2 regions of the Burkholderia sp. LMU1-1-1.1 genome follow, and region 2 is predicted to be linked to the other one. Evidence: riboswitches for the same ligand, from Rfam matches in the RefSeq annotation. Region 2 holds a riboswitch; the other holds the start of a gene.
The links. Region 2 has a riboswitch for glycine ahead of MRBLMU1_RS01935 (D-amino acid dehydrogenase). Riboswitches for the same ligand answer to the same signal wherever they lie in the genome.
Positions count from the first base shown of each region.

Region 1 (10,902 bases), on a different contig from region 2:
CGCGCGCACCGAACGCGCACGCGCCTCGTCGGCCAGCATCTGCTGCGCGCGCAGCTGCTTGGTGATGTTTTCGATTTCCTGCTGCCGCCCCAGCATGCCGTCCTGCTCCGAGTCGGCCGCATAGAAGCGCACGCTGTTCTGCGTGACGACGTGGCCCTGGCGGGTGACGAAGTAGCCGCCGGCCGGCAGCCTGGCGCGTTCGGCGAAGGCTTCGGCCGCGTCCTCGGCGTGGTAGGCGTTGTGCAGCCAGTCCTGCAGCAGGCCGCGCAGCGACGGGTCGTTGAGCTTGAGCAGATTCAGGAACGGCTTCAGGCCCGCCACTTCCACCGGCGCCGGCGGCACCGCCGTCGACGGCGCGAACAGCGCCAGCTTGGCCGGCGGCGCGTCGCCGAAGAAGGCCTTGGCCCATTCGATGTTCGACATCTGCAGCGCCGAGGTGCGCTCGCGCAGCACCGACTCCAGCGCCGTCTCCCAGCCCGATTCGATATTCAGTTTTTGCCACAGGCGCGGCAAGGAATCGAGCTCGTGCTTTTGCAGCCATGGCGTCACCTTGCCTTGGGTCTGCACGCGTTCCTGCAACTGCCGCAGCGCGTTCAGGCGCGCTTCCAATTGGGCGTTGGCGGCGGTTTCGCTATTGACCTGCTGCTGCGCGGCCTGGCGTTCTTCCTCAAGGCGCGGCTGCTGCTCCAGCGCCTCCTCCAGCAGGAAGCTCTGTTCTTCCAGCGCCTGCTGCTTTTCCTCCAGCTGCATGCGCATATTGGCCAGGTGCGCGCTGTCGGGCAGACTAAGGCCGCTCTTTTCCTGCTGCAGGCGCTCGCGCCGCACGGCCAGGCCGTTGAGGATGTTGCTGGCGTTGCGCTGGTGCGCGGACTCCAGCTCCAGCTGCTGCTGCGCCTGCATGATGCGGGCGCGCGATTCGGTGCTCTTGGTTTGCGCCTCGCGCCATGCCTGTTCCAGCATCGGCAGCGACTCGCCTTTTTGCTCGGCCATCATCTGCGATTGCTCGACCTTGGCCGACAGCTCTTCAAGCGTGAATTCGGCTTCCTCGATTTGGCCGCCGTATTCGCTGGCCTGGTTCTGCCACTGGTCGCGCTGCGCGGTCAGCGCCGCCAGCTGCGATTGCAGGCGGCCGCGCGATTCGATGACGAACTTGATCTGCGCTTCCAGGCTGCCGATTTCGGCGTTGGTCTGATACAGGCTGCCCTGCGCCGTGTGCAGGCGGTCGCCGGCGGCGAAGTGCGCCTGGCGCATGTGCTCCAGGGTCGCCTCGACGTTGCGCAGCTTCGCGGTCTGCTCCTCCAGATCGTTCTGCGCCAGCTCCACCTCGCGGAAGTACTTTTTCTGCTCGTTCTCGGCTTCGATTTTGCGCAGCAGCCAAAGCAGCTTTTGCTTCTCTTCCTGGTCCGATTGCAGCTGGTGGAACTTGGTCGCGACGGCGGCCTGGGCTTCCAGCTTCTCCAGGTTCGAATTCAGTTCGCGCAGGATGTCCTCGACGCGCAGCAGGTTCTCGCGGGTGTCGTGCAGACGGTTTTCGGTTTCCCGGCGGCGCTCCTTGTACTTGGAGACGCCGGCCGCCTCCTCGAGGAACACCCGCAGTTCCTCGGGACGCGATTCGATGATACGGCTGATCATGCCCTGGCCGATGATGGCGTAGGCGCGGGGACCGAGGCCGGTGCCGAGGAAGATATCCTGGATATCGCGCCGGCGCACCGGCTGGCCGTTGATGTAATAGGTCGAGGTGCCGTCGCGCGTCAAGGTGCGCTTGACGGCGATCTCCGCGTACTGGCCCCACTGGCCGGCGGCCTTGCCGTCGTTGTTGTCGAAGACCAGTTCGACCGACGCCCGCCCGGCCGGCTTGCGGTGGGTCGAGCCGTTGAAAATGACGTCCTGCATCGACTCGCCGCGCAGCTCGGAGGCCTTGGATTCGCCCAGCACCCAGCGCACGGCGTCGATGATATTCGACTTGCCGCAACCGTTGGGTCCCACCACGCCAACCAGCTGACCAGGCACCTGGAAATTGGTGGGATCAACGAAAGACTTGAATCCCGACAATTTTATGGAAGATAGACGCACGTGATTATCTGGGCTCTGGGCTGTAAAAGATCACAATAATACCATTTAGCGCATTAAATAAGATCAAAACACGGTCTACACCGGCGCCCCGCCGCGCGCCTATTCGTGCCCCCGGTGCCGGGAGTCCTGCCACATGGCGCGGGTGTAGGGTTCATCGCGGCCAGACAGGTACAGCGCGGCCTGGGTGATCCACTGCTCGGCCGGCACCGGCTCGACGCGCGGCGCGATCAGCAGGATCGGCAGGCACAGCACGACCAGCATCCGGCTCAGCGCCCAATGGTGCTCGTTGCTGGCGTAGCGGATGAAGGCGGCGGCGATGGCCAGCCCCAGTATCGTCCCGGTGACCGACTCGGACACCGAGTGCGCCATCGTCGGCACGCGCGAGATGGAGATGAGGATGGCGAAGACCACCCCGGCGGCCGTGGCCAGATACCTGGCGTTGCTGCTGGAGCTGCGGAAGGCGAGGAAGGCGGCGACCGGATAGACGGCCGCAGAGCGCATCGCGTGGCCGCTGAAGCCGGCGAACTCGACCGACTCGACGCCAACGCCCCAGCCCACGAACGCCATCTTGGTGATGACGACCAGCGCCATGCCGACGCCGAACAGCACGCCCCACATCCAGGTGAGCCGCCAGGACTTGCCCGCGATCAGCCAGACGGCGATCGCCACGCCGATCGGTCCCGTTACCGCCAAACTACCCGCTACGCTTAGAGCATGCCACCATATCATCCAATCACCGCCTTTCAATTATTTTGCACTGCACCATCATTAGACCATACCCGGCCGTATTTGGCCGAACAATTGCCGCAAAACAACCTTGTTTAGGCAAATAATAAGGCACATACCAGCACGCACGAAGCGTGCCCGAGGCAAAAAAGGAGTCCGCCAGCAGCTTCGGGGACGGCATGGCATACTGTTGCTCATCCTCATTGTTGTTTGATCGGAATCGCTTCATGACCCTCTCGACCTGGCTGTTATTCCTCTCCGTTTCCCTTGCGGCCGCGTTCAGCCCGGGACCGGGCGTTCTCATGGCCATCTCGACGGCCGCCACGCAGGGCGCGCGGCGCGCATTGTATAGCTCGCTGGGAAATGCGCTGGGTGTGTTCATCGTCGCCACCACCGCCGTCGCCGGCCTGGGCCTGGTGCTCAAGACCTCGGCGCTGGCCTTTGGCGCGCTTAAGGTGGCCGGGGCCGCCTACCTGATCTATCTCGGCGTGAAAACCTGGCGCCAGGCGTCGGCGGCGCCGGTACAGGCCGATGAATCCGCGCCGCAGGCCCCAGTCGCGCAGGCCAGCCGCTTCAACACCTTCCGCTCCGGCCTGCTGGTGGCGGTGAGCAATCCCAAGGCGATCCTGTTCTTCACCGCCGTATTTCCGCAATTCATGCCGCCAGACCACATCGATCCGACGCGCTTCCTGCTGTTGACGTCGGCCTTCACCGCCTGCACGCTACTGTCGCACTTCTTCTATGTGGCGTGTGCATCATGGATGAAACGCAAGGTGCGCCAAAGCGCGGCCCGCTCGCGCTTTACCAAGCGCACCACCGGCGCCTTGTTCATCGGCATGGGCGGCGCGCTGCTGACCGTGAAGTAATCAGACCGGGTTTGATGCGCGTCAGCCGAACGCCGACGCCGGCGGATCGGCCGACGCGTCGTTGACGGCGGAGCGCGCCAGCGCTTCGGACAGCGCGAGGGCCACCACGCCGTCGTTGCGCACCACCTGCGCGGTGTTTTCCTGGAATTGCCGCGCCAATTGCTCGCCCGATATCGAGAACGCCTCCTGCCGCGTGGCGGTCGAGAAGATGTACAAGGTGCGCAGCGGACTGATCCACGCCAGCTTGACCTTGCGCCGGCCGCCGTCCGGCTGCGCGAACTCCAGCCACATGCCGCGCCGTAGCCCCTCGACTTCGATGGCCGCCTCCTCCTCGGCCGCTTCGAGCTCCGGCTGGCTGGCGCGCGCGTCGGCCTCGGCCTCGTCGGCCGCGTCGGCCTTCGCCTGCAGCTCCAGGCGCCGCTCGGCGGCCTGCCGCGCCACCTGCACCGATATTTCCAGTTGGCGCTCCGGCGACAGGTCCAGCGGCGCGCGCACGATGGACGCGTGGCACTCGGCCAGCTCGGCGAAGAATTGCAGGCGGTCGGCGTCCTGCCACTTGATCACGTCGAGCCACTTGTTCAAGGTCGCCAGCATGCCGGGCAACTTGGCGATCAACAGCTTGCGGTCGTCGGCGTTCAACTTGGGACGCACGCTCCAGATCAGTTCGTCCATGGCCTTGGTGGCATTGTTGACGGCGCCCGGCTTGCCGTCTTCGATGCTGTAGGCGACGGTCAGAACGGAGACCCAGCGCTGCTCGAGGAAGGCTTCCACCACGGCGATGACCTCGCCGGTGCCGATGCGCAAGGCCACGGCGTTTTTCGCCAGCTTGGCCGATTCCGCCATCTTTTCCTGCTTGAGCGCGGCGGCGATCGGTTCGGCGATGGCGGCCGCGGCGGCGCGCTCCTCGGCCTGGATCGACGCCTCCAGGTCGTTGACCGCCTGCGCGAACACCGACAGTTCCTGGTCGTAGTCGCGGCCGACGCGGTCGACGCTGCGTTGCATCGCCTTGAACAACGGATCTTCCGGCCCCTTGCGCTGCTCCCAACCCATGCGCGACAGCAGATCGATCATGCGGCGCGCCGGGTGCTCCTCCTGGAAGAAGAAGTTCTTGTCGACCAGCGCGGCCTTGAGCACGGGGATCTGCAGGAAGCGGATCAGATCGCGTATTTCCTGCGAGATGTTCTGATCGCGGAAGACGGTGTCGAAGATCGCCGTCAGCAAATCGATGGTGCTTTCGTCGGCGCGCGTCAGGCTGCCCTGCGGCACGCTTTGCTTTATGTTGGGCAAGTAGAACACGTTGGCGGGGATGGGCGCGCCGCCGGGCGCCGGTGCGCCGTCGGATTCCTCCTTGCCAACCGCGCCCGCCGCCGTGGTGGCCTGTAACTGTGCCAGATAGGCGAACAGCGGCTGCTTGGCGCCGATCTGCGACTGCCGCTGGGCTTGCTCGTTGCTGACGCCGCGCGGCTGGAAACCCTGGGCCGGGCCCTGCACCCAGACGCCCCCGGGCGCGCCGGCGGTGGCGAAGCCCGGCGCCGGACCCGCGACGGTGCCGCCAACCGCCCGCGCGGCCGCGCCCTGCCCGGCCGCGTTCGGCACCCAGACGGCGCCGGAGTTCAGCGCCGACATCGGCAAATCAGGAATGCTCAGATCGATACCGCCGGCGCCCTGCAGCAAGCCGCCGGCGATGTTGTCGACAATCTGGCCGGCGGCCGAACCGGCGACATCGCTGGACGCGAAAAATTGCCGTAGCTGCTGAGCCAGCGCCGCCTGGCTGCCGCGCGCGCGCTCGTTGGCCGCCGCCCTGGCCGCATCGGCCTTGCGCCCCTTGTAGCCATCCACCGAGCCCGGCAACACACCCTTGCTTTGCAACGCGAGGTTCAGCGCCTCGAGCATCGGCCCCAGCTCGATGAACATGCCCGGTTTGATGAGCGGTTGCAACAGCGGGGCCGATTCCGGCTCGGGATCGAATTCCAGCCACGCCCGCTGCAAGGCCACCAGGAACACCTCGGGGCGGAACGGGTTCTGGCTCACGCGCAGGATGTCGCGGTCCAGCAGGAACGCCAGCCGCACATTCAACGTCTGCAACGCGTCCGAATGCAGCGATTCGAACGGCTTGCTGACGCCGCCAAGCGCCACCCGGGTATCCATTTCCTCGAACGGCACCAGCGCCATCGGCTGGTCGGCGCCGCCGCGCTTGTCCTTGACGGACGGCGCCAACTCGGCGATCTCGCGGCGCAGCGCCTTCTCCAGGGCCTCCGTCGCCAGATGCAGGAACGCGAAGTGGCGGTTGCGCAGCAGATTGCCGGCACGCAGCCGTTGCTGGATGGCGCGCGTGTCGCCATCGGTGGCGTCGATCAGCGCGCCGGCCAGTTTGGTGGCCAGTTCCAGATATTGGTCGCCCGCATGCTTGACGGCGATGCCGATCAAGTCCTCCAACAAGCCATGCCGCGGCGAGACCGTCTTTTTCGGCCCGCCGCTGGTGCTCGGAGTGGTTGAGGTGTTAGCCATCATGTCGGCCTGCTGGTGATCGATCCGTAGACCTCATTCTTGCACAGTATTTCCACATGGCAATACCAACAATGAAAGAATCCGCGATTTTTTTGGCAGTTTGCGGGCTGTGTACCACTTTCTTCGTTCCAACAGCGGTTTTGACGAGGCGCAAAGAACAAGCTTGGACTTTGCTTAACATCATTATCTGGTCCGCCCTCCGCCCTCCCGCCGTCGCTTCCCTCACCAAGGATATCCATGAAATTCCTGCATAACCTGGAAACCTCCAGCAGATTACTGGTCGCCTTCGCCACCGTGCTGGTCCTGACCGTGCTGCTCGGCGCGACCGCGCTGGGACGCATGGGCGACATCAATCAGGCATCGACGCTGTTGTCGGGCAGTTGGCTGCCCCAGACCATCGCCGTGCTGTCACTCAAAAACGATCTACAGGAATTGCGCAAGCTCGAACACGTGGTCATCAGCGACAAGGCCAGCATCGACGGTTCCGAGCAAAAACTAAGTCTCGCACTATCCGCGTTCCGTGACAATGCCGACAGGCTCGGCAGGACAGTCAACGATGCCAACGTCAAGGCCGAGGCGATCGAATTACAACGAATGGCCGTCGCCTATCTGGCCGAACACGACAAAATGATGAAGCTGGCTAACGAAGGCAAAAAGGACGACGCGGTTGCCGTCCTCAAGGGCTCGTCGCAGCCGGCGCTCGATGCGGCCAACGCCCAGCTGGACAAAATACTGTCCAGCAATATGTCGGGCAGCCAGAAGGCGGCGCGCGGCGCCGACCAGGTGTACACGGTCGCGCGCATCACCACCCTGGCCCTGCTCGCCGCCGCGATCGGCTTCGGCGTGCTGCTGGCGCTGTGGCTGGCGCGCACGATCTCGGCGCCGCTGCTGCAGGTGATGCTGGTGGCGCGGCGCATCGCCGATGGCGACCTGAGCACCCGCATCGAGGTGCGCACGAGCAATGAAACCGGCAAGCTGCTGCAAGCGATGCAGCACATGAACGACAGCCTGATGACGATGATCGCCCAGGTGCAAAGCGGCGCCCGCGCGATCGGCCAGGCGTCGGCCGAGATCGCCGAAGGCAATCAGGACCTGTCGACCCGCACCGAGCAACAGGCCGCCTCGCTGGAGGAAACCGCCTCGTCGATGGAACAGTTGACGGCCACCGTCAAGCAAAACGCCGAGCACGCGGTGCAGGCCAACAAGCTGGCCGTGTCGGCGTCGGCGGTCGCGGTGCGCGGCGGCAACGATGTCGACCAGGTGGTCGGCACGATGGCGTCGATCAACGACAGCTCGAAGAAAATCGCGGAAATCATCGGGGTGATCGACGGCATCGCATTCCAGACCAACATCCTGGCCCTGAACGCGGCGGTCGAGGCGGCGCGTGCCGGCGAGCAAGGCCGTGGCTTCGCCGTGGTCGCCTCCGAGGTGCGCAACCTGGCCCAGCGCAGCGCGGCGGCGGCCAAGGAGATCAAGAGCCTGATCGACGACTCGGTCGACAAGGTCGTGCGCGGCGCGCAGCTGGCCGACCAGGCGCGGCTGACGATGGACGAGGTGGTGGGCAGCGTCCAGCGCGTGACCGGGCTGATCGGGGAGATCGCCGACGCCAGCGCCGAGCAGACGGCCGGCCTGGAGCAGGTCAATCAGGCGATCGCGGCGATGGATCAGGCGACCCAGCAGAACGCCGCGCTGGTGGAGCAGGCGGCGGCGGCCGCGTCGTCGATGCGCGATGAAACCGGCAAACTGAACGAGGCGATCGGCGCGTTTGCCGTGCACGAGGGCGCGTACCGGGACACGCCGCAGTCGGTCGGCGGCGCCGACGCGCTGGACACCCGTGGCACCGCCGCCCTGACGGGCGCGGCGGAGATGCCGGACCACCGGGAGACGCCCGCCGCGCCGGCCACCGCCATCACCCGCCGCGAGCGGCTCAAGCCGGCATTGCCGTCGGCGGACAAGCGCAAGGCCGCGCCGCGCCGCCCGGCCGCCAACACCGCCCCGGCCACCAGCGCCAAAGCAGGCGCCGAGGCGCATGCCAAGCCCCGCGCGACCGGGCGCGCCGCCTCCACAAGCGGCCTCGGGAAAGCGTCCGGCAAGCTCAGCAATGAAGTCGAATGGGAAGAGTTTTGATGAAGAGTGCGAGGCATGTTCCTACAGCCCTCCAAGACGCACTCCGATAGCAAGTGCCTGAGCGAAAACGCATCATTGCTCTACCAGAAACGCACACGTTGCCCACCGGTTTCCGGGAAGCACGGCGCGCTTTTGGCGAGTACGTTCTTTCACTTTCACAAAGGAATTAAAATGAACTCGAATCAAAAAGGCGGCGGCAGCAAGCAAGGCTCCAATCAAGGCAGCGGCAAGCAATCGGGAGACCAGGGTAGCAGCAAGCAATCGGGCGACCAGGGTTCTTCCAGCGGCTCGCGCTCCGGCACCCAGGGCGGCACCCACGAGCAACATGTGGAAGCCGGCCGGCAAAGCCACAAAAATGACGGCAACAAACAGTCGGGCAACAAAAACCGCTAATCAGGATGGATAGCTAGCGGCATCGGCGGCGCCTCCCTGGCGCCGCTCAACCTTCAGATCAAATATTGGCCACGCGCTGTCCGCGCGGCGGCACGAAATCCTTCACCGCGTTGACCATCCCCACCGCCACGCCCTCGGCCGCCGTCAGGTGCAGGTCGGAATAGGCGTGCGTGCGCCAGTGCTCCTCGGTCAGCTGCACATGGTCGCGCAGGATCTGCTCGGTGCGGGCGTCGTCCGCCTGCAAGCCTTCGACGATGATGCGCAGCGCGTCCGGCCGGGCGCCGTGCGGCGCGCTGGCGTGCGATTTGTGCACCATGAAACGTGCCGTGTCGCTGGCATAGCGCTCCTGGCCGGACAGGAAAAGTATGACGGCGATCGACGCCACCGCGCCGGCGTTGTAGGTGACGATCTTGATCGGCAGCTTGCTCAGGTAGTTGTACAGGCAGATGCCGTCGCTGACATAGCCGCCGTTCGACTGGATCAGGATGTGCGCGGTGGTGACGCGGTCCTCGGTCATGTCGGCGACGGCGTCGAAGACACGGCGCACCATGTCACTGTTGACGTCGCCGGACAGGGTGAACCACGCGTGGCCCTCGTAGGAATTTGGATCTTGGCTCATGGGTGGGCTCTCGAATAAGTATGATTTATTCTAGCAAATAGTTGTTTATACGGCGTTTTTATTGTTCGCCATTCGTGCGCGCCCCCGCTCATCGCACCCTCCCGCCTTGCCCGCAAGATTGACATTCCGGCCCTTCTGACATATATTCCCGAGTCTTGATCGGGAGAGGGTTGCGGGCGGATACGCCAACGCGGCCGCCGAAGGGGCACTACCCAAAAACTCTCAGGCAAAAGGACCGATCAAGGGACCGGCGCGGCCGTCATCGATGTCATCACATCGCGGCGGGATGCCAACTGGTCCAACTCTGGAGAGCGGCCGCGGCACACGCCGGCGGTCCACCGAAGGGGCGCACGGGAATCGAGTCCGACTCGTCCCGTAATCTCTCAGGTACCAAGGACAGAGGGGTCTGCGATCATTGTGGAAACAGCTTTTTAGCCGTTCCTTGTATGTTCTGTTAACCCCTTTTCGATATGGACCGAGGAATTATGACGCTCAAAGCCACCCCACTTAATAACGCACACCGTGCCGCCGGCGCCAAGATGGTCGATTTCGGCGGTTGGGACATGCCCGTCAACTACGGCTCGCAGATCGAAGAACACAACGCCGTGCGCACCGACGTCGGCATGTTCGACGTCGCCCACATGTGCGTGGTCGACATCAAGGGCGCCAACGTGCGCGCCTTCCTGCGCGGCCTGCTGGCCAACAACGTCGACAAGCTGCAGGTGTCGGGCAAGGCGCTGTACTCGTGCATGCTCAACCCGCAGGGCTTCGTCATCGACGACTTGATCGTCTACTTCATCGACGAGAGCTGGTTCCGCCTGGTCGTCAACGCCGGCACCGCCGAAAAAGACGTGGCGTGGATGCAGGCGCAAAACACCGCCACCAACAGCGGCGTGACGATCACCCAGCGCCGCGACGGCGATAACGCGATGGCGCTGATCGCCGTGCAAGGCCCGAACGCCCGCGCCAAGGTGTGGGAAGTCATCCCCGAATCGAAGGCCGGCACCGCCGACATGAAACCGTTCAACGTCGCCTTCGCGCACAGCGCGGCCTTCGGCGAGGCGATGATCGCCCGCACCGGCTACACCGGCGAAGACGGCTTCGAGATCGGCGTCGCCGCCGACCAGGCCGAGAAGCTGTGGAACGCGCTCGCCGCCGCCGGCGTCAAGCCCGCCGGCCTGGGCGCGCGCGACACGCTGCGCCTGGAAGCCGGCATGAACCTGTACGGCCAGGACATGGACGAAACCGTGAACCCGCTCGACGCCGGCCTGGCCTGGACCATCGACCTGGTGTCCGAGCGCGATTTCATCGGCAAGGCGGCTTTGCAGGCGATGGGCCAGAACGCCCAATTCGTCGGCCTGATCCTGCGCGAAAAAGGCGGCGTGCTGCGCGCCCACCAGAAAGTCATCGTGGCCGGCACCGACGCCGCCGGCGAGATCACCAGCGGCACCTTCAGCCCGACCATGCAGCAAGCGATCGCGCTGGCGCGCGTGCCCAACGGCGTGGCCGTCGGCGACACCGTGCACGTCGAAATCCGCGACAAGAAGCTGGCCGCCTCGGTGGTCAAGCTGCCTTTCGTCCGCAACGGTA
Region 1 covers NZ_JBEGHG010000002.1:80,122-91,023, reverse strand. Annotated here, with positions in the region: gene smc (chromosome segregation protein SMC) at 1-2,073, opposite strand, end outside; gene MRBLMU1_RS02790 (phosphatase PAP2 family protein) at 2,173-2,766, opposite strand; gene MRBLMU1_RS02785 (LysE family translocator) at 3,027-3,665, shown strand; gene MRBLMU1_RS02780 (DUF1631 family protein) at 3,687-6,176, opposite strand; gene MRBLMU1_RS02775 (methyl-accepting chemotaxis protein) at 6,411-8,300, shown strand; gene MRBLMU1_RS02770 (hypothetical protein) at 8,472-8,693, shown strand; gene MRBLMU1_RS02765 (ATP-dependent Clp protease proteolytic subunit) at 8,752-9,312, opposite strand; glycine riboswitch at 9,463-9,560, shown strand; glycine riboswitch at 9,607-9,722, shown strand; gene gcvT (glycine cleavage system aminomethyltransferase GcvT) at 9,798-10,902, shown strand, end outside.
Region 1: it holds a riboswitch for glycine, as region 2 does, so the genes downstream of both, gcvT (glycine cleavage system aminomethyltransferase GcvT) here and MRBLMU1_RS01935 (D-amino acid dehydrogenase) in region 2, are expected to answer to the same signal.

Region 2 (10,902 bases):
CTAGCCCCTCATGCCCAGTGCCAAGCGCAGCTGCCGCCACTACAATGGCCTCACACCATACAACAGGAGAGCGACGATGTTAAGCGACCGGTTTGGTCGATCGATCGACTATCTGCGGGTATCGGTCACCGACCGCTGCGACTTGCGCTGCACGTATTGCATGCCCAAGGATTTCAAAGGCTACGAAGACCCGCCGGACTGGCTCAGCTTTGACGAGATCGAACGGGTCGTCGCCGCCTTCGCCCGCCTGGGCACCTCGCGCGTGCGCCTGACCGGCGGCGAGCCGCTGACCAGGCGCCATATTCCCCAGTTGGCCGCGCGCCTGTCGGCCTTGCCGGGCGTGCGCGACCTGTCGCTGTCGACCAACGGCACCCGGCTGGCGCGCCACGCGGCGGCGTTGAAGGCGGCTGGCGTTACGCGCGTCAACGTCAGCCTGGACACGCTGGACCGCGACTGTATGGCCGGCATCACCGGCCGCGATTGCCTGCCGGCCGTACTGGAAGGCCTGCAGGCGGCCAAGGCGGCCGGCCTGGCGCCCGTCAAGATCAACATGGTCGCGATGCGCGGCGTCAACGACGCCGAGATCGACGCCATGGCCGCCTTTTGTATAGAACAAAGCTTCATGCTGCGCCTGATCGAGGTCATGCCCATGGGCGAGACCGGCCGGAACACGGCCTACCTGAACCTGGCGCCGGTGCAGGCCCGGCTGGCCGAGAAGTTCGGCCTGCGGCCGCAGGCGCTGGAGCTGGGCGGCGGACCGGCGCGCTACTGGTCGACGGCCGACGGCAGCGCCAGCATCGGCTACATCACGCCGCTGTCCCAGCACTTCTGCGCCACCTGCAACCGGGTCCGCCTGTCGGTCGACGGCACCTTGTACCTGTGCCTCGGGCAGGAGCGGCAGTTCCCGCTGCGGCCGCTGCTGCGCGGCGGCGCCACCGACGCCGAACTGGAGCAGGCGATCCGCGAGGCCATCGAGCTCAAGCCGCAAGAGCACGACTTCGGCCGCCAGCCCGGGAAGATCGTGCGCTTCATGTCGCAAACCGGTGGCTGACGGCCTCTGCCGCCGGTTATACTTGCCCCTTGTCTTAGATTAACGGAGTCGTCGATGCCGCATCCCGCCCCATCCTATCGGCGTGCTCCGCCATGCTGAAGCCCCAGCTGTTCGCCGGTTGGCAAAAACTGTCGACCCGCATCGTCGGCTTGCTGCTGAGTTTCCTGGCGGTGGCGCTGCTGGTGATCGGCTCGACACTGTTGCTCTCCTGGCAGCTCGAGGGCAGCGCCGCCGCGATCAACGTCGCCGGCAGCCTGCGCATGGACAGCTACCGGCTGGCGATGCTGGCCGGCCAGCTGGACACGCCAGCCGGCCGCGCCGACCCCACCGCCGCCAGCCTGGTTGGCGCGCAGATGACGCGCATCGACGCCACGCTCGCGCTGCTCGAGCACGGCGACCCGCAGCGCCCGCTGTTCCTGCCGCCGACCGCCGTCATCCGGGGCGTGTTCGCCGAGGTGCGCCAACAGTGGCGCACCGAGCTGGCCCCGCGCACCGGCGCCTTGTTGGCGCGCTATCCGACGCCGCCGGCCGAGGTGCGCGCGCTGCAACAACAGCTCGGCGAGCGCTTCGTGCACCGTGTCGACCAGTTGGTCCAGCACATCGAACGCGACAGCGAGGGACGCACATTCTGGCTGCGCGCCTCGCAACTGTTGCTGCTGGCGTTGGCGCTGGTGGGTACGGTGAGCATCATCTACCTGCTGTTCGACATGATCGTGGCGCCGGTGACACGCTTGCAGGGCGGCCTGGAGCGCATGCGCGAGCAGGACTTCAGCGTGCGCCTGCCGGTCGACAGCAGCGACGAATTCGGCGCGCTGGCGAACGGCTTCAACCAGATGGCCGACAAGCTCCAGGATTCCTACGCCCACCTCGAGGAGCGGGTCCGTACCAAGACCGCCGAACTGGAGCAGCAGAACCGCGAACTTGCGCTGTTGTACGACAGCGCCGCCTTCCTGCAACAGCCGCAATCGGCCGAGGCGATGTGCGAAGGCTTCCTGAAGCGCATCAGCGACTATTTCAAGGCCGACGGCGGTTCGGTGCGTATCCTCGACCCGAACCGGGGCAACCTGCACATGCTGGTGCATCACGGCATTTCCGAAAAACTGGTCGAGACCGAGCGCTGCCTCAAGGTGGGCGAATGCCTGTGCGGCGAGGCCGTGGTCAGCAAGCTGGCGGTGATCCATGACCTGCGGCGCATGGATCGCGGCCACACCCTGCAGTGCCACCGCGAGGGCTTCGCCACAATCTCGATCTTCCATATCTTCGCACAGCGCCAGCACCTGGGCTTCTTCAACCTGCATTTCCGAAAGACGACCGTGTTCACCGCGGCGCAGACGGCCTTGCTGGAGACGCTGGGCCAACTGCTGGGCACCGCCATCGAGAACCAGCGCCTGCAGGGACGCGACCGTGAACTGGCCATTTCCGAGGAGCGCAATCTGGTCGCGCAGGGTCTGCACGACAGCATCGCCCAGGGCCTGAACTTCCTGAACCTGCAAGTGCAGATGCTGGAACAGTCGCTCAAGGTCGGCCGCGTCGACGAGATCGAGAGCATCGTCCCGGCCCTGCGCGCCGGCGTCGAGGAGAGCTACCAGGACGTGCGCGAGCTGCTGCACAACTTCCGCACCCGTCTTCAGGAAGGCAACCTGGTGACGTCGCTGGAAACGGTGGTCGACAAGTTCCGCCGGCAGAGCGGCATCGCCGTCGATTTCGCCGCCGACAGCGACGGCGCGCCGTTCCCGCGCGAGCACCAGCTGCAACTGTTGTTCATCGTGCAGGAGGCGCTGTCGAACGTGCGCAAGCACGCTTCGGCGCGCCAGGTGCGCATCAAGCTCACAGACGGCGAGGATTTCGACCTGAGCATCGGCGACGACGGCCATGGCTTCGATCCCAAGGGACTCGACGCCAAGGGCGGCGCCCATGTCGGCATCACCATCATGCGCGAACGCGCGCAACGCATCGATGCCCGGCTGGACGTCGAGTCCGCGCCCGGCGCCGGCACCGTCGTGCGCGTGCACCTTGGCCGCGCCCAGCGGCGCGCGGCGTAATCATTCAAGAGAGGCTACACCCATGCAAACCAATCCGGATTCCAACGCCATCAGCGTGCTGCTGGTCGACGACCACACCTTGTTCCGCAGCGGCATACGCTCGCTGCTGCAGCGCCATCCGGAGTTCAACGTGGTGGGCGAGGCCGCCGACGGCTTCGAGGGCATCAAGCGCGCGCTGCAACTACAGCCGCAGGTGGTGCTGCTGGACCTGAACATGCCGGGCATGTCGGGCGTGGAAACGCTGCAGCTGATGCGCCAGGATTGCCCCGACACCGCCATCGTCATGCTGACCGTGTCCGAGGACGCCGAGGATCTGAGCACGGCGCTCAAGGCCGGCGCCAGCGGCTATCTGCTCAAGAACATCGACACCGACTACCTGACGCGTGCGATCCGCCGCGCCGCCGCCGGCGAGACCGTGGTGGCCGAGGCGATGACGGCCAAGCTGGTGGCGCAGCTGCAAAGCGGTGCGGCGGCGCCGGTGGCCTCCGAGCTAGACAAGTTGACGCCGCGCGAGCGCGAAATCCTCGATTGCCTGGCGCGCGGCGAGAGCAACAAGAGCATCGCCCGCAATCTGGAACTGGCGGAAAGCACGGTCAAGATCCATGTCCAGAACGTGCTGAAAAAGCTCAAGCTCAGCAGCCGGGTGCAGGCGGCGGTGTATGCCGTCGAGCACCGCATGCAGGGCGGCGGCTGATGCGCCGCCGCCTGGACTGCGGTCAACCGCCGCAGCAGCCACCGCAGCAACCGCCGGCGTTGGCTTTTGGCTCTGGCGCGCCGTCGTTCGGATAGGACGGATAACCGGCCAGCGCGAGGGCGCGCGTGAGCAGGTGCGGCGACGTCAGCGTTTCGTCGACGCGCATGATCGCAATGCCGTCGCGCAGCGAGACGCTCACTTCGCTCACGCCGTTTGTTTCATTGAGAATTTGGGCGACCTTGTCGGCGCAGGCTTCGCCATCCATGGCGTCAATTTTCAGTACTGTGGTGTGCATCGCATTTCCTCGTTTGGTGTATCGGCTGAATCAACCCCTACAGGCTAAGCGAAAGCGGCGCGGCGGTCGATGCCTGTGGGCCGCTCGCGGCCGGTATTTTCGATTTCCTTGATGCAGGTTAAGCCGATTGGGCGCTGGTCTTCACAGGTACTGACACCGCGCAGACAATATGCCGGAACTCTAAAGGAATGACGATCATGACCTTGCTGCATATCGAAGAACCCGCGGCCCGAGCGGGCGCCTGGCACACCGGCCACCCTTTGTGGCGGCTGGGGTTCCGCCCCTTCTACCTGGGCGCGGCGCTGTTCGCGGCGCTGTCCATCCCGCTGTGGATGGCGCAGTATTTCGGCTGGATACGGGGTGGCCTCGCCAGCCTGCTGCATGTCGGCTTCGCCTGGCACATGCACGAAATGGTGTTCGGCATGGCGGCCGCCGTGGTGGTGGGATTTCTTTACACGGCGGCGTTCAACTGGACCGGCCTGTGGACGCCTGTGCGCGGCAAGCTGGCCGCGCTGGTGATGCTGTGGTTGCTGGGCCGGGTGGCGATGCTGCTGGCGCCGCCACTGGCCGCCGCCATTGTCGACTGGACGTTCCTGCCGCTGGCCGCCTGGCCGTTGTGGCGCGTGATGCGCCAGTCCGGCAACAAACGCAACTACTTCCTGGTCGTCCTGCTGGGCCTGATGGCGCTGGCCAACGGCGTGTTCCACGCAATCACCCTGGGCTGGCTAGCGCAGGCGCCGTTGGCGCCGATACAGGCCGCCATCCTGGTGATCGTCATCATGGAGACGGCCATCGGAACCCGCATCATCCCCATGTTCACGCGCAACGGCGCGCCGGGCACCACGCCGCTGGTGCAGCCGATGCTCGACCGTGTGTCGCTCGGCCTGTTGACGGCGTCAGCCCTGGCGTGGGTGGCGGCCGCGCCGGCTTGGCTGTTCGGGCCGCTGGCGCTGGCCGCGGCGGCGCTGGTGCTGCTGCGCTTGTGGCGCTGGCAGGCGTTGCGCACGCTGTCGGTGCCGCTGTTGTGGATCATGCACCTGTCGTATGCGTGGATCGCGGTCGGCTTCGTGCTGCTCGCGCTGTCGAGCTGGAAGTTGGTGAGCGCCAGTGCCGGATTCCACGCGCTGGCCGTTGGATCGATGGCGGGACTGATCCTGGGCATGATGACGCGTACGACCTTGGGCCACACCGGACGTCCGCTCAAGGCGGGCCGGGCCGAGCGCGCCATGTTCGTGCTGATCCAGCTCAGCGCCCTGTCGCGCGTGCTGTCGGCGCTGGGCTGGGACAATGCGGGCGGCTCGCTGCTGCTGGCCAGCGCCGCCTGTTGGGCGGTCGCGTTCGGCCTGTATGCGCTGGTCTACCGTCCGTACCTGGCTAACGCGCGGGTGGACGGCAAACCGGGTTAGCACGGAGCCCGCCGGCGATGCGGGCATAATACTGTGTTTCCCGTCTCGAAGAAAAACACATGTCGGATTTGTTAATGCGCTTGAATGGCAACCCGCTCACCGGCGCCATCGCCAAGGCGATCGGCCTGCCGAACCCCGTGCCGCTGTCGCGCGAGGCGGGTCCTTATGTGGAGCGGCCGTTCGATGGCAAGCGCGTGCTGTTGTGCCGAACCGCCGGCGGCTATGCGGCCGACGCCATGGCGGCGGCCTTGGCGCGCGCCGGCGCGGCAACGCTGGACGCACCGCCCGCCGACGCCGGGCCGCTCGATATCGTGGCGATGGACGCGACCGGCTGCGTGACGCCGCAGGATTATCGGGCGTTGTACGACGGCTTGCATCCCGTCGTGCGGCGGCTGGTCCGCAATGGCCGGGTACTGGTGCTGGCGGCCGATCCCGGCGCGGCGGCCACGCCCGTCGCCGCCGCCGTTGCGCGTGGTGTCGAGGGATTCGTGCGGTCGCTGGCGAAGGAGATCGGCGCGAAGGGCATCACCGTCAATCTCGGCTATGTGGCCCGCGACGCGCTCGACCGGCTCGACGGCCCGTTGCGGTTCTTCTGCGGCGCCCGCGCCACCTATGTGACCGGTCAGGCTTTTCACCTCGCCGGCAGCGTCGCCGCACCCGCCGGCATGCCCTCGACGCAGGTCTTGTCCGGTAAGGTCGCGCTGGTGACGGGTGCCGCCAGGGGCATCGGACTGGCCGTGGTGGAGCGGCTGGCGCAGGAGGGCGCCACCGTGGTCGCGCTCGACGTGCCGGGCGCGGCGGAGGAGTTGCACAAGGCCTGCGGCCGCTACGCCGCCGTTCCCTTCCTGGCCGATATCGCGGCGCCGGACACCGCGGAGCGCCTGGCCGGCTTCCTGCTCGAACGCTTCGGTGGCGTCGACATCGTGGTCCACAACGCGGGCATCACGCGCGACCGCACGCTGGCCAATATGCAGGAACATTTCTGGGATCTGGTGGTGCAGGTCAACCTGGCCGCCGTGATGGCGATCGACCAGCAATTCCTTGAGCGCGGCGTGCTGCGGGACGAGGGCCGCATAGTCTGCCTGTCGTCGGTCAGCGGCGTGGCGGGAAACTTCGGGCAGACCAACTACGCGGCGTCGAAGGCCGCGCTGATCGGTTATGTGGCGGCCCAGGCGCCGCTGCTGGCGCCGCGCGGCATCTGCATCAACGCCGTGGCGCCGGGCTTTATCGACACGCCGATGACCGACGCCATGCCCATGGTCGTGCGGGAGATCGGCCGGCGCCTGAATTCCGTCAAGCAGAGCGGTCAACCGCGCGACGTCGCCGAACCGATTACCTTCCTTGCCACCCCGGGCGCGTTCGGCATCAGTGGCGCGACCCTGCGCGTTTGCGGGCAGGGCTTGATCGGGGCGTGACGCTGGAGCGCGGCAATCGCGGCGTGGCTTACGGGTTTTTTGCAGCCAGCAGGGCGGCCGTATCCTTCGCCCCCATCGTCTGCGCCAGCGAGATCGCCGTCATGCCCCGGCTGTCGACCGCGTCGACGGCCGCGCCGCGCTCGATCAATAGATTGAGGATATCGGTGCGGTTGAACATGGCCGCCATCATCAGCGGCGTCTTGCCGTCCGGACTGGCGCCCTCGATGTCCGCGCCATGGGCCAGCAGCAGTTCGGCGATGTCCAGGTAGCCTTTGTAGGCGACGCCGGCCAGCGGCGTCTGTCCCTGATCGTTGGCGACGTTCGGATCGGCGCCGGCTTCGAGCAGCACGCGCGCCGTGTCCAGGTGGCCGTGGTAGCACGCCAGCATGATCAGGCTGTCGCCCTTTTCATTGCGGAAGCCGACGGGCAGGCCCTTGGCCACCATCCCGGCCAGGCGCTCCGCTTCGCCGGCTCGCACCAGCGTGAATACACCGCGTATGAATTCCAGGGTTTCGGCGTCCATCGCCGGGGCGGGCGTTGCCGCCTTTTCATTCTCTGCCATGTCTAGCCTTCATCAAGTTATTTCGGGGTAACGATAAGTATGCCTGAGTTCAATTTTAAGCGATGTACGCTGTCGCACGTGCAAGGCAGGGTCGCACGCATAGCAGGCTCGAGACCTGATGTTCTTGCGCCGGCGCAGGTGCGGGTCGGTTTTTTCGCACACTTTGTGTGAGATCAAAGGCGTTGCCGGACCTCCGGCGCTAGCATGATTTGGGTACGCACCTGCGTACGACATTGTATGGAGCGCACAAAGGGGGAAACTATGATGATCGAGCGTAAAAAGCAGGCGGGAGCGCTAGCATGGGTGGCCGCGACGTTGCTGTCCGGCGCGGCGGTGGCCCAGTCTGGAAGCGGGCAGAGCGGCCAAAGCGGCCAAAGCGGCACCAGCGGACAAAGCGGACAAAGCGGACAAAGCGGACAAACCGGATCGAGCGGACAGGGTGGCTCGGCAAGCCAGACCGGTGAGAGCGCCCGGAGCGGGCGTAGCGACACGGGCAGTCTCGGCGCCAAGCCCGCTCAGCGGGCATCGCAACGCGTCAGCGACGCGCTGTCGGTGGTGCGCCAGCTGGAGGCGGAACCGCGCATGAAACAATTGTTGCAACAGGCAAAAGGCGTGCTGATTGTTCCATCGTATGGACGGGCGGCGCTGGGCGTGGGCGCCCATGGCGGTGCCGGCTTGCTACTGCTGAAACGGTCCGACGGCAGTTGGAGCGGGCCGGCGTTCTACGACCTCGGCGGCTTGACGGTCGGTCTTCAGGCCGGCGTGGAAGGCGGGCCGGTCGCGCTGGTTCTCAACAATGAGAAGGCGGTCAACGAGTTCATGAAGAAAAACAATCTTGCCCTGAGCGCCGATGCCGGCCTTACCGTGTTGAACTGGAGCAGGCTGGCGCAGGGAACGGCGGGCACCGGCGATGTCGTGGCCTGGAGCGGGACCAAGGGCTTGTTCGGCGACGTGGCGGCGGTGGGCGTCAATGATATCCGCTTCAACCAAAGCCTGACCAATGCCTATTACGGCCGGACGCTGTCGCCAAGGGAGATCGCGGCGGGCACCGTCAGCAACCCGCAGGCCGAGCCGTTGCAGCAGGCGCTGGGCCAGGCGGCGACCATCGCCCGTTGATGCCAGGGGCGCCGCCCCTCCGCCGCGCCACGGTCTACACGGGGTGTATCAGCGGGGCGGACGGCGCCGACTCTTCATGGTCCCGCTGGACGATCGCGAGTTCGCCGGCGAAATCGGCCAGCGCTTGCTGGTAGTGGTCCGACAGCACGTCGCTCTGGCGCAGGCACAGGCTGGCGATGGGCAGTTTGTTGCACATTTCCGCCATCGACGTCAGCACGTCCTGGCCGTCGCCGCCGCCGGCCGTGCAGAACAGGCCGATGCGGCGGAAATGCTCGCGCTGCCGCAGGATGTAGCTGCGCATCGGCGCGCTCATTTGTCCGGCCCAGACCGGCGTGCCGAGCAAAATGAACGGATAGTCGGCAGGGCGGCGTTGCGGCGGGGCGATCTCGCCCGGCAGCTTGCGCCAGCCTTGCCACGCCGAACGCAGGAAGCCGGCGGCGCCGTCGCGCGGGCGTAGATCCTGCGGTCGCTCGATGTCGGCGCCGCAGGCCTGGGCCAGCGTGTTGGCGACTTTGGCCGTCACGCCGGTGCGAGAGTAGTACACGATGAGGCAAAGTTTCATGGCAGCTCCTTTTCGGCGCAAGGCGGCCGGCGTGCCGGGTCTTTGCTGGTTTGACCGACAAGGGACGTCGCGGTTCCCCGCCGCGACGATTGTCTGCCGTCCACCGCCGCCGGTGCTGTGCCGGGTCAAGCTTATGGCCGGTTGCAAATCCAACGGGGATAGTAAAGCCGCAATTTTTCGGGTAAGCTAGGCGCGTTGTGGCCAAAAGCCATCGCCGTATCGGGAGAGACTGTTCCAGCATAGGCTGACGAACGGCGCCGAAGGAGCAACCGCCCCGGAAACTCTCAGGCCAAAGGACCGATACAGCACTTTAAACTCTGAAGAGCGGCAGGACTCGGACGTCGTCCCCCGCACCGAAGGAGCAAGCGCTGCCGCCATCGCGGCCCGGCGTGAATCTCTCAGGTCCAGAACAGAGGGGGTGTCTTTGCGCATGTGCGCCGAGACCATCCCCTTTGACGGTTCGGAGTCCTTCATGAAAACCATAGCAATCATTGGCGGCGGCATCACCGGCGTCACCACCGCCTACGCCCTCGCCAAACGCGGCTTCTCCGTCACCCTGCTGGAACGCCACCGCTACGCGGCGATGGAAACCTCGTTCGCCAACGGCGGACAGCTGTCCGCCTCCAACGCCGAGGTGTGGAACCACCGGTCCACCATCGCCAAGGGCCTGAAGTGGATGCTGAGGAACGACGCGCCGCTGCTGGTCAATCCAAAGCCGGGCTGGCACAAGCTGTCGTGGTTCGCCGAATTCATCGCCGCCATGCCGCACTACCGCGACAACACCGTCGCCACCGCGCAGCTGGCGCTGGCCGCGCGCGAGTATCTGTTCCAGTGGGCCAGGGACGAGGACATCGCCTTTGACCTCAAACGGGAGGGCATCCTGCACATCTACCGCGACCGCGCGGGATTCGAGCACGCCGCCGGCGTGTCGAAGCTGTTGTTGCAGGGCGGGCTCTCGCGCCGCGCCGTCACCCCGGAGGAGATGCGCGCCATCGAGCCCACGCTGCGCGGCGAGTACTACGGCGGCCACTACACCGTCAGCGACAGCACCGGCGATATCCACAAATTCACCACCGGCCTGGCGTTGGCGGCGCAACGGCTCGGCGCCGATCTGCGCTTCGGCCAGCAGGTGACGGCCATGCGGGCGGACGCGGACGGCGTCGATATCACCGTCGAAGAGGATGGTTTCGGCGAAACCCGCCGCCACGACGCGGTGGTCGTTTGCGCCGGCACCGCCAGCCGCGCCATGGCGGCCATGCTGGGCGACCGCGTCAACGTCTATCCGGTCAAGGGTTATTCGATCACGGTTCATCTGAACGACGCCGCCAGCCAGGCCGCCGCGCCGACGGTCAGCCTGCTCGACGACGAGACCAAGCTGGTGACCAGCCGCCTCGGGGACGACCGCTTCCGCGTGGCCGGCACGGCTGAGTTCAACGGTTTTAACCGCGATATCCGCGCCGACCGCATCGCGCCGCTGGTGGACTGGGTGGGGCGATGCTTCCCCGGCGTGAGCACGCGCAGCGTCACGCCTTGGGCCGGGCTGCGGCCGATGATGCCCAACCTGATGCCGCGCGTTGGCCGGGGCAGGGCGCCGTCGGTGTTCTATAACACCGGCCACGGACACCTGGGCTGGACGCTGTCGGCGGCCACGGCCGAGATTCTGGCCGAAACGATGGGCGCGGCCGGCCGTTAATTAAATCTCGGTTAATCTGGGCGTAATGTTGGTTGCTTAAAGTCACCCCAATGCAACGAATTTTTG
Region 2 covers NZ_JBEGHG010000001.1:488,079-498,980, reverse strand. Annotated here, with positions in the region: gene moaA (GTP 3',8-cyclase MoaA) at 77-1,051, shown strand; gene MRBLMU1_RS01975 (type IV pili methyl-accepting chemotaxis transducer N-terminal domain-containing protein) at 1,144-3,093, shown strand; gene MRBLMU1_RS01970 (response regulator) at 3,116-3,787, shown strand; gene MRBLMU1_RS01965 (heavy-metal-associated domain-containing protein) at 3,810-4,082, opposite strand; gene MRBLMU1_RS01960 (NnrS family protein) at 4,280-5,488, shown strand; gene MRBLMU1_RS01955 (3-oxoacyl-ACP reductase) at 5,548-6,903, shown strand; gene MRBLMU1_RS01950 (ankyrin repeat domain-containing protein) at 6,932-7,465, opposite strand; gene MRBLMU1_RS01945 (lipid-binding SYLF domain-containing protein) at 7,727-8,581, shown strand; gene MRBLMU1_RS01940 (flavodoxin family protein) at 8,616-9,143, opposite strand; glycine riboswitch at 9,354-9,453, shown strand; glycine riboswitch at 9,454-9,566, shown strand; gene MRBLMU1_RS01935 (D-amino acid dehydrogenase) at 9,616-10,836, shown strand.